One region of the Aquabacterium olei genome, then DNA from elsewhere that is predicted to be linked to it. Evidence: predicted binding sites of a transcription regulator. Region 1 holds the regulator's gene; the other holds the start of a gene.
What was found. Region 1 encodes FliA, which starts transcription of late flagellar genes. Its sites were predicted from a motif close to CTAAAGTTTNNNNNNNNNNNGCCGNTA; they were not measured.

Region 2: a site for FliA is predicted at 2,935-2,961, ahead of DEH84_RS13415 (flagellin N-terminal helical domain-containing protein). Genes of this name have one in related genera too.

The regions. Positions count from the first base shown of each region.
Region 1 covers NZ_CP029210.1:1,106,091-1,111,084, reverse strand. The annotation lists gene DEH84_RS04915 (methyl-accepting chemotaxis protein) at 1-1,311, opposite strand, end outside; gene DEH84_RS04910 (RNA polymerase sigma factor FliA) at 1,357-2,070, opposite strand; gene DEH84_RS04905 (MinD/ParA family ATP-binding protein) at 2,086-2,928, opposite strand; gene flhF (flagellar biosynthesis GTPase FlhF) at 2,959-4,671, opposite strand; gene flhA (flagellar biosynthesis protein FlhA) at 4,668-4,994, opposite strand, start outside.
Region 2 covers NZ_CP029210.1:2,988,576-2,993,569, forward strand. The annotation lists gene DEH84_RS13400 (deoxyguanosinetriphosphate triphosphohydrolase) at 1-202, shown strand, start outside; gene DEH84_RS13405 (glycosyltransferase family 2 protein) at 216-1,622, opposite strand; gene DEH84_RS13410 (glycosyltransferase family 2 protein) at 1,789-2,874, shown strand; gene DEH84_RS13415 (flagellin N-terminal helical domain-containing protein) at 3,142-4,143, shown strand; gene DEH84_RS13420 (flagellin N-terminal helical domain-containing protein) at 4,388-4,994, shown strand, end outside.

The DNA of each region.
Region 1 (4,994 bases):
GGCCGCCTCTTTCAGCAGCACGAACTGACCACCGCCCATGTCCCGGCGGTAGGTCTGCAGCAGGAAGGGGCGCTGGTTGCGCGCCGAAGCCAGACCGGTGCGGTCGTTGAAGACGCGACGCCACCGGCTGTGCGCGGTGTTCCAGGCGACATCCCCGGGGCGCTGCGGATGGCAGTAGGCGCGGTTGTGGGTCGAGATGTAGCCGTTGCGGTCGGCCGCAATGCAGAACACCACGCCGGGCAGCGTGTTCAGCACGGGCTCCTGCACCTCGGGGAAGAGCTCGTCGGTCAGGCGGTTGAAGCGCGTGAGGTGCTGAGCCGGGGCGCTGCCGGCGACCGGCTTGTAAGCCTCGTCGAACAGGTCGGCCAGGGTCACCCGCCCGGCGGCCACGGCCGCTTCGAGCGCCTGGCTGATGCGGGCGGCGGTCTGCTGGGCCAGGTCGATGTAGGGGGAGTCGGCCGTGCGCACGCCGCACGAGGCAAGGTGGTCCATCAGCCGCTCGGACACGCCGAGCACGCTCTCGCTGCGGCGCACGGCCACGTCGAGCACGTCGCGCGTCTGGCGGACCTCGCCTTCCATCACGCCCACCTGCTCGGTGATGCCGCTCGAGAGGCTGCGGCTGGCGTCAGCCGCACCGTTGATGCGTTGCACGCCCTGCTCCACGGCCTGCAGCGCGTGGTGGAAGCGCACGCGGCCATCGCTGGTGCGGGCATCGGCTGCGGCCGAGTCACTCAGGTCGCTGGCCAGCGACTGGATGCGCTGATCCAGTTGCGACACCGTGCTCATGATGGCCTTCGAGATGGATTCGACCTGCGTGGAGAGGTCCTTGACGGCATCGGCCACGACCGAGAAGCCGGCCCCGGCCTCGCCCGCGCGCTTGGCCTCGACGGAGGCATTGAAGGCCACCAGTCGGGTCTGCAGGGCCACCTGGGTGATCTGCCGGGCCGCATCGGAAACCTGATGCAGGGTGTCGACCACACCGGCCACCTCGCGACCGACGTGGGCCACGCTCTCGCGTGCCTGCTGCATCGCGCCCTGGCTGCCGTGCGTCTCGACGCTGATCTGGTCCTGCGAGCGGACGATGTCCTGCAACTGCCGCAGCAGGTGTGTCAGGGTTTCGGACTGACGGCGCGCAACAGCGGCCGTGTCTTCGAGTGTGCCGCGCAACTCGGCGGCTTCGCGACCGAGGCCGCTGGTGTCTTGCTGCAGCGTCTGGGCAAGAGCATGAACCTCACTGCCAGGCCCTTGAGTCGGCTCGACAGACGCAGGCTCGACGGAGGCAACGGGCTTGCGACGGAAGGACATCAGCATGGGGCACCTTGGAAAGAGGGCAGGCGGGAGGGGATAAAAGACGCCTTACCACTCGCGCAATTTGACCCTCAACCGCGCGATCGACTGACTGTGCAGTTGGCAAACCCGTGATTCGGTCACGCCCAGCACCGCGGCGATTTCCTTCAGGTTCATGTCCTGCTCGTAGTACATGCTCATGACGTACTGCTCGCGCTCGGGCAGGAGCTTGATGGCCTCGACCAGGGCGTGGCGCATCCGGTGATCCTGCAGCAGACTCAGCGGGTCATTGCCCTCGTCGGCCACGTGGCGGTCCAGGTAGTCGTTGTCGCCGTCCTCGCCGCTCATGTCCTCGAGGTAGATGAGCTGCGTGCCGCGGACCTTGCCGAGCATCTCCTGGTAGTCGCCCAGGTCCATGCCCATTTCCTTGGCGATCTCGCTTTCCTGCGGCGCGCGGCCCAGGCGCTGCTCCAGCCGGTGGACGGCGGACTCGATGTCGCGTTGCTGCTTGCGGGTGCCTCGGCTGAGCCAGTCGGCGCCGCGCAACTCGTCGAGCATGGCACCGCGGATACGCTGGGTGGCAAAGGTCTCGAACTGCACGCCCTGCCCGGCATCGAAGCGGTTGAGGGCATCGGTCAGGCCGATCATGCCCACCTGGATCAGGTCGTCGATCTCGACGTTGGCGGGCAGCTTGGCAATCATCTGATGCGCCAGACGACGCACGAGCGGGCTGTACTGACGGAGCATCGAGTCGAGGTCGAGTCGTCCTTTGGCGGTGTACATGCGGGCTCCGTGTTTTCAGTTGATCGCGGGGGTGGCGCACGTTGGCAGCGCAGCCCCGGGGGACATCAGGTGGTCGAATGCGGCGTCGCTGAGCGCGTGCTGAAGGGCACCGCGCAGCAGGGTGGCCGCCAGTTCCTGAAGACGGCCGGTGGGCTCGACTTCGGCCGGTTCATTGGCATCCAGGCGCACCGTGCTGCGCTGCGCCATGCCGAGGAAGGCATCGGCGCACTGCGACAGGCGGTGCGCGATCTCGTCGGCCAGCGGCGATGACTCGGGGGCGCACACCAGCAGATCGTAGGTGGGCCACCCGCCGCGCTGCCCCAGCAGCTTCACGGCGGCGTAGGCATCGCGCAGGCTCTCGGCCCGATCACGGCTGTAGACGAGGGGCACGACGTGCTGGCCGCGGGCCCGCTCGGCAAACAGGCGCACGGTTTCGCTGGCCGTGGCGTGCACAAGGATGACGTCGGCCTGCGGCGCGGCTTCCGCCAGGGCGTCGAGCAGGGTGGCGCATGAGCCCTTGGCATCGACATGGCGCAGCGGCAGGCCGCGTGCGGGCATGTAGCTCACGAGATCAGACAGGCGCTCGATGCCCTCGGCCAGGTCGAAGGCCACCAGTTCGCCGGGCTCTCGGGCCTGCGGGCTGGCATCGACCACCAGCGTGTGCAGACCGAAGCCGGTGTAGGCGCTGCACAGCCGCTCCAGCACCTTGCCACCGCAGCCCGCGGTGGGGTTGGCCACCACCGGCACGAGGCGCACCACGCGCGATGCAAACATCCGGCGCAGGCCCTGGGCCTGGTCGACGTGATGCAGTCGCCCCTGGTCAGGCTTGCGTTCCGGTTGGCGTGCGTTGCGCATCATGGGGGGTCGCAGAATCGGGGGAACAGGGAATCAAACGGAACGCTGGGTGGCCACGGGCTCGGCTGCCGGCGAGGTCGAGAACACCAGGCTCACTTCGGCCGGATCCAGGCGGTAGGCCGGGTTCAGGCTTGCGCGCAGTGCCCGGTGCACCAGCGCCTGCGACGACAGACGATGCCAATCTTCAGGCACGCGCTGGCCGTTGGCCACGCCCAGCACCCGCAGTTTGTGACGGATTAACGCATCCAGGGCCGGACCGAGCTTCACGGCCTCATCCAGCTTCGACAGCACGATGCCGGCACAGGCCGAGGCCTGGTAGGCCACCAGCGTGTCCTCGATGGCGTCGCCCTGCGTGGCGGCGTTGATCACCAGCAGCTTCTTGATGCTGGGGTGCGACAGCATGTCGAGCAGTTCCTTGGCGCGGCTGTCGCGCTGGGCCATGCCGGCGGTGTCGATCAGGATCAGCTTCTTGCTGGACAGCAGGTCGAGCAGGTCTTCGAGCGCCGCGCGATCGTGGGCCATGTGCACGGGCACGCCCAGGATGCGGCCATAGGCGCGCAGCTGCTCGTGGGCACCGACCCGGTAGGCGTCCAGCGTGATGAGGCCCAGGTTGGAGGCGCCGTGCTTGGCGGCGAACATGGCGGCCAGCTTGGCGGTGGAGGTGGTCTTGCCGACGCCGGTGGCGCCGACGAGGGCAAACACGCCGCCGCGGTCTTCGATGGCCGGCTCGGCGTCGGCGGTGTGCAGGTTGCGCTGCAGCACCTGGGTGGCCCAGCTCAGTTCATCGGCCTGGCCGCTGGCCACTTCGGCGGGCATGGCGTCCAGCATCTTGCGGATCAGCACGGTCGAGAAACCGCCGTCCAGCAGCTTCTGCGCCAGTTGGGCCTGGGCCGGGGTGCGGCCCAGCTTCTCGATGAAGGCGATGGTCTCGAAGCGCTCCTGCATCATGGCGCGCATGGCACGCAGCTCGCCCAGCATCGAGGCGTTGGCTTCGTGGGCGGCCTTCAGGGCCTTCATCGTGGCTTCGTCCGGGCCGGTCTGCACGGGCACCGGGCGAGCAGCCGGGCGCTTGGCGGTCACGGCGTCCATGGTCAGCTCGGCGGCATCGCTGCGCAGCGGCACGACCTGGGCCGGGCGGCTCTGACGGGCGGGGGCCACCGGCTCGGGGCGCGGGGCGGCCTGGCGGGGGGCCGGCGCCGGCTCGGGGCGCTGCCAGTCGTTCAACTCGGCTTCGGCTTCCAGGCGGCGGGCAAAGGCCGCGGCCAGTTCGCGGGTGTCGGCACCCAGGTCCACGGCCGTGGGCGCCGGTGCGGCGGCCGGGGCGGGCTTGGGCTCGGCAAAGCGGCGCGTCAGGTGCTCTTCGGGCGTCGCGGCCATTTCCGGCTCGGTGCGCTGCATGGCGGCCTGGCGGCGCTTGAGCATGCGCTCACGCACATAGTCCTGGAAGGACAGCGTGCTCATGGCCAGCTGCTTGACGTCATCCTGCACGGTCGAAGCCAGGTTGGCCACAGCCTGGCGGGCCTGCTGGGTCGCAGGCGCCTTCCGGGGCGCGGGCGCAGCCGGCACTTCCGGCTCGACGGGGTAGGACTCCACCGAGGGCACGCTGTCGGCGGCCATGGCCAGGATCTCGATGCCGCCTTCGGCAGCCGGTTTGGTCGACAGGACGACGGCTTCGTCACCGAAAGCAGCCTTGACCTTTTGCATGGCCTCTCGGCTGTTCCGTCCAGTAAAGCGTTTGACGTTCATGCGTGGCCTCCAATCAGGGTACCAATGCGGATGGAGTGGGTCTCAGGAATCTCGCTGTGGCCCAGCACCTTCAGGCGGGGCGCAGCACGTTTGAGCAGGCGGGCCACCGTCGGGCGGATGGCGTCGGGCACCAGCAGGCAGGCCGGCTGGCCCATGTTTTCCTGGCGTTGGGTGGCCTCGGCGGCCTGGCGGGTCAGGTGGTCGGCCACGCCCGGGTCCAGCATGGGGCCGTTGGGCGAGGTCAGGGCCTGGGTCAGCAGGCGCTCCAGATCCGGTTCGATGGCGATCACATCCAGTTCCTTCACGGGGCCGTAGATCTGCTG
Region 2 (4,994 bases), 1.9 Mb from region 1:
GCAGGTCAACGAGATGACGGCGAAGGGACGGCGCGTCATCACCGAGCTGTTCGAGGCCTATGTGGCCGATCCGAAGGCGATGCCGGCCGACTATGCGGCGCGAGAAGACCTGCACCGGGCCGTGGCGGATTACATCGCGGGGATGACGGATCGGTTTGCGGTGAAGGAGCATGAGCGGGTGACGGGGGAGCGGGTGTTTTGAAGCACCCGCGGCGTCACGTCCGCGGCGTGAGTTCGCAGACCATCTTGTCGAACACGAGCGATTCGGCCCTCAGCTCCGGCGCCATCTCCAGCCACCAACGGGCAATCATCTGCTCCTGCTCGCGGTCGAAGTCATCCAGATAGAGGTGGAAGCCCTGGAGCGACAGATGCCCCGCAATGGCGGGCAAGGCAGGCAGGCGCGCGAACAGGCCCGTGGCCTCGGGCGGGCCATCGACGACGACCACGTCGAACCGCTCGTCGGGGGACAGGAAGCCCATGTCGTAGAACCGGGTGGTGTGCCCGAAGCACGATGCCTCGACCAGCGGACAGTGCACGACGCGGGCGTGGTCGCCCAGGGCATGGGCACGGATCGCGGCGGCTGTGCTGGCGGCCCAGTCCGCGTCGTGCTCGACGCTGGTGAGGGTGCCGCCACGGGCCGCTACCAGCTTGCCCAGAACCCGCGAACCCCGCCCTGAACCGAATTCGAGGACGCGCGGCTGGCGGTATCCATCCAGCGTGTCTGCCAGATGGTTCAGCATGCCGACGTCCAGCGCCCATCCGCCCAGCTGGACCAGCCAGGCCAAGGGGATGTGCTCGCGCTGGACCAGACGCTCCAGCGCAAGCTGACGGAAGGGCATCTGCGCCACCTGCCGCTCCAGCGCGTCGAGCCGGGCAAAACACTGCGCGGTGGACACGTGCATCTGATGCAGCTTCACACCCAGCCCGTGGTCCATCGAGGGGCGGTGCTCATGCACCGGCCGCCAGCAGGGCAAGGGCGCCTGACTGCGTACCCACTCGGCACGCTCGCGCTGTCGGGGCGAGCTCAGGCCGCCATGTCCAGCGTGGTGTGACAAGGGGTTGGTGGTGGTGTAGCGGTAGGCGGCGCGAGGCAGGAACAGGTACCTGCGGGTCTGATCCAGCACGGGGTAGGCGATCGCCATGTCGCATGCGCAATCCAGCCAGGCGCCGGACTCGTCCTTGAAATAGGAATCCGGCACACGCTGGATCAGCAACTGTCGGAAGCTGAAGAGGTGGCTGCTGGCCCAGCCCTGACGCCGAGGAGAGTCGAACGGATCCAGCGGCCCATTGCCGTCCGCCACGCCGGTGTCGGTTTCGAAGTCCGTCCACACCACATCGAAGCCGTCCTGATAGGCCCGGGCGATGGCGTGAAGGGCGTCGGGATCGATCAGCGCGTCATCCCCGTCGACCACGGCGATCCAGGTGTAGCCCGTGGCGCCACGCAGCAGCTCGAAGGCATGCCGGGCCTTGCCCCGCTGCTCCGGGCTGCGCACGACCCGGTGCCGGCCTGGCAGGCTGGCAGCCAGCGCACGCTCGGCCAGGCCCGCGGTGTCATCGCTGGAGGCATCGTCCACGAAGAGCACATCGAACGCCGCGTCCTGTTGCGCCGCGAGGCTGCGCACGCATCGCTCGACATATGGCGCGGCATTGCGGGCGCAGACCCACACCAATCCTCGATCACTTGACGGCTGGTCCATCTTTTTTCACTTTGCTGACGGTGCGCACACCATAGTATGGAATGCTGGATGGACAAGCCGTGATCAATCCTGCTTTTGCAAGACACATTCCATGTACAGAACCGCCCTGGTCCTCATTGCCCGCAATGAAGCGCACTGCATCGAGCGCTGCCTGAACAGCCTTCGGCCCTGGGTAGATCAGATGATCGTGCTGGACACCGGCTCGGAAGACGACACCCCGGCACGGGCGGCTGCGGCAGGCGCCGAAGTGCACCATTTCCAGTGGGTGGACGACTTCTCCGCGGCGCGCAATGCCGCACTGGCGCACAGTCAGGCTGACTGGAACATCGTGGTCGATGCCGATGAGTGGCTGGACAGCGGCGGCGAGGCCCTGGCCGGACTGCGACAACAGCATCCAGATTTCGTGGGGGCGCTGTTTGTGAACAGTTCGTTCGACACCTCGACTTCAGGGGTGTCGGCCCATGCGGGCAGCTGGATCTCCCGGGTGCTGCCACGCGGCATCCAGTATGAGGGTCTCATCCATGAACAACCACGTCATGCCCTGCCCGTTGTCCGCCTGCCAGTCACGCTGGGCCACGATGGCTATGAACGCGCTGCGATGGACCACAAAGGGAACCGCAATGCCCTGATTCTTCAGCGTGCGTTGCAGAGCGAGCCGGACAACGCCTACCTGCTGTATCAGGCTGGCAAGGACCACGAGGTCCACGATCGGTTCGAGGCCGCCCACGCTGCCTATGTGCAGGCCTGGGCACGCTGCGATCCCGGCGCACCCTGGCGGCACGATCTGTTGATTCGGCATCTCTTCGTGATGAAGCAGGTGGGCGCACTGGCCGATGCCCTGGCCCTCGCTGAACAGGAAATGCCCTACTGGATGCACTCGGCCGACTTCTTCTTCACCCTGGGGGATCTGTTGCTGAGCCAGGCCGTTGCGGCGCCCAGCGAGGCGTCGGTCATCCTGCCGGTGATCGAGTCCAGCTGGCAGCGCTGTCTGGAACTTGGAGACACACTGGACCTCGAGGGCAGCGTCGCGGGACGCGGTTCCCATCTGGCGGCGCACAACCTGATGGTCTTCCATGAGAGCCTGGGACAGGCAGAACCTGCGGCGTATTACCGGGATCTGGCGGAACGCCTGAAATCGACCAACGCGGTCTCAAGTCACTCCAGTGGGCGCCGATAAGGTTTCTTCGTCTTGCACGAAGTCGACGAACAGAAGCCGCAAATAGCGCGAAAAAAGTCACTCAAGTAGTGGCTGCAGCGGTCGAAAACTGAATCAACGGTGCTTGACACAGCATCGCGGTCCGGTTAGCCGACCCACCCTCGACGCCCATGGCTTCACAGGTGCACAGGTTGACTAGCGTCGGGCAAGGCGGGTGTCACAACCCACCACAAAGCCAAACCTTACGGCGCAGTCGCCGGTCGTTATTGCAGCTTCAGGAGTTTCACCATGCCGCAAACCATCAACACCAACATCGTTTCGCTCAACGCCCAGCGCAACATGGGCTCCGCCCAGGCTTCTCTGGCCACCTCAATGCAGCGCCTGTCGTCGGGTCTGCGCGTGAACTCGGCCAAGGACGATGCCGCCGGCCTGGCCATCGCCGAGCGCATGAGCTCTCAAGTGCGCGGCATGAACGTCGCTGTGCGCAACGCCAACGACGGCATCTCGCTGGCTCAGACCGCTGAAGGCGCGCTGGGCAAGATCGGCGACAACCTGCAGCGCATGCGTGAACTGGCCGTGCAATCGCGTAACGCGACCAACAGCACCGGCGACCGGGCAAACCTGCAGAAGGAATTCGTGGAACTGCAAAAGGAAATCGACAGAACCCTGAACGGCACCAAGTTCAACGGCAAGAAGCTGTTCACTTCGGAGGGTGCAGATCTGGCCTTCCAGGTGGGCGCAAACACCACCGCAGAAGACCGCATCACCGTCGCAGGTGCCAACTTGTCCGGCGGCACTGCAGGCGCAGCCACAAGCAAGACGGACGCAACGACGCTGTCCGACGCGTATGACGATGCCACGACCGACGCCGCTCGGGACACCGCCGCGCAAGCCATCATGGCGACGATCACGTCCGGCACAGGCTCCACAGCTGGTCAATGGACTGCATCTGCCGGCATCGGCATCGCCTCGAAGGATTCCGCTGGCACAGACGTGACCGACGTAGGCGGTGGTATCGACGCTGCGATCGACGTGATCGACAAGGCCCTGGACATCGTCAACGACAAGCGCGCATCCTTCGGGGCAGCCCAGAACCGCTTCGAGGCCGTCATCTCGAACCTGAACGTCAACATCGAGAACCAGTCTGCCGCCAAGGGCCGCATCATGGACGCCGACTTCGCAACTGAAACCGCCAACCTGTCGCGCTCGCAGATCCTGCAGCAGGCCGGCAACGCGATGATCGCCCAGGCCAATCAGTTGCCTCAGCAGGTTCTGTCGCTGCTGCGCTGATCGACAACTAGGCCGGCCTGGCCGGCTTTTTTTCATGCCGCGAGAAGCCGCACACCGAAGCACCGGTGCGCGGCTTCTCTCTTTTCATTAAGGGCACTTTCGCCCTGCTTTTCACGGGAGTCCCGGGGGCCATTCGACCGAATACTTGTGCTCAACAGGTCGCCACAACGTCATTGCGTTTTCAGGCCTGCGTAGGCTGACCGATCGGGTGATCGGACGTCATGAACATTTGTAGGAGTGCATCATGCCCCAGACGATCAATACCAACATCGTGTCGCTCAACGCACAGCGCAACCTGAACTCTTCTCAGAACTCGCTGGCCATCTCCATGCAACGCCTTTCCTCGGGCATGCGAGTCAACTCGGCCAAGGACGACGCCGCCGGCATGGCCATCGCCGAACGCATGAACAGCCAGATTCGTGGAATGAACGTAGCTGTGCGCAATGCCAACGACGCCATCTCGATGTCGCAGACCGCGGAAGGGGCGCTCGGCAAGATCGGCGACAACCTCCAGCGCATGCGCGAACTGGCTGTGCAATCACGCAACGCCACGAACAGCACGGGTGACCGAGCCAACCTTCAAAAGGAGTTCCTGGCGCTTCAGGCTGAGATCAGCCGCACGATCAATGGCACCTCGTTCAATGGAAAAAAGCTGTTCGACGGCACCAGCGGCACCCTTGACTTCCAGATAGGCGCAGGCACGACAAACGACGACCGCATCAGCATTGATGCAGTGGATCTGTATGGCGCAGGGGCAACCGATGCCAACAAGGCAGATGCATCATCCACCGTCGCCGCCACCCGTGCGGCTCTGGCCGATGGAGCGGTGCTGCAGACCGCGGTGTTGAGTT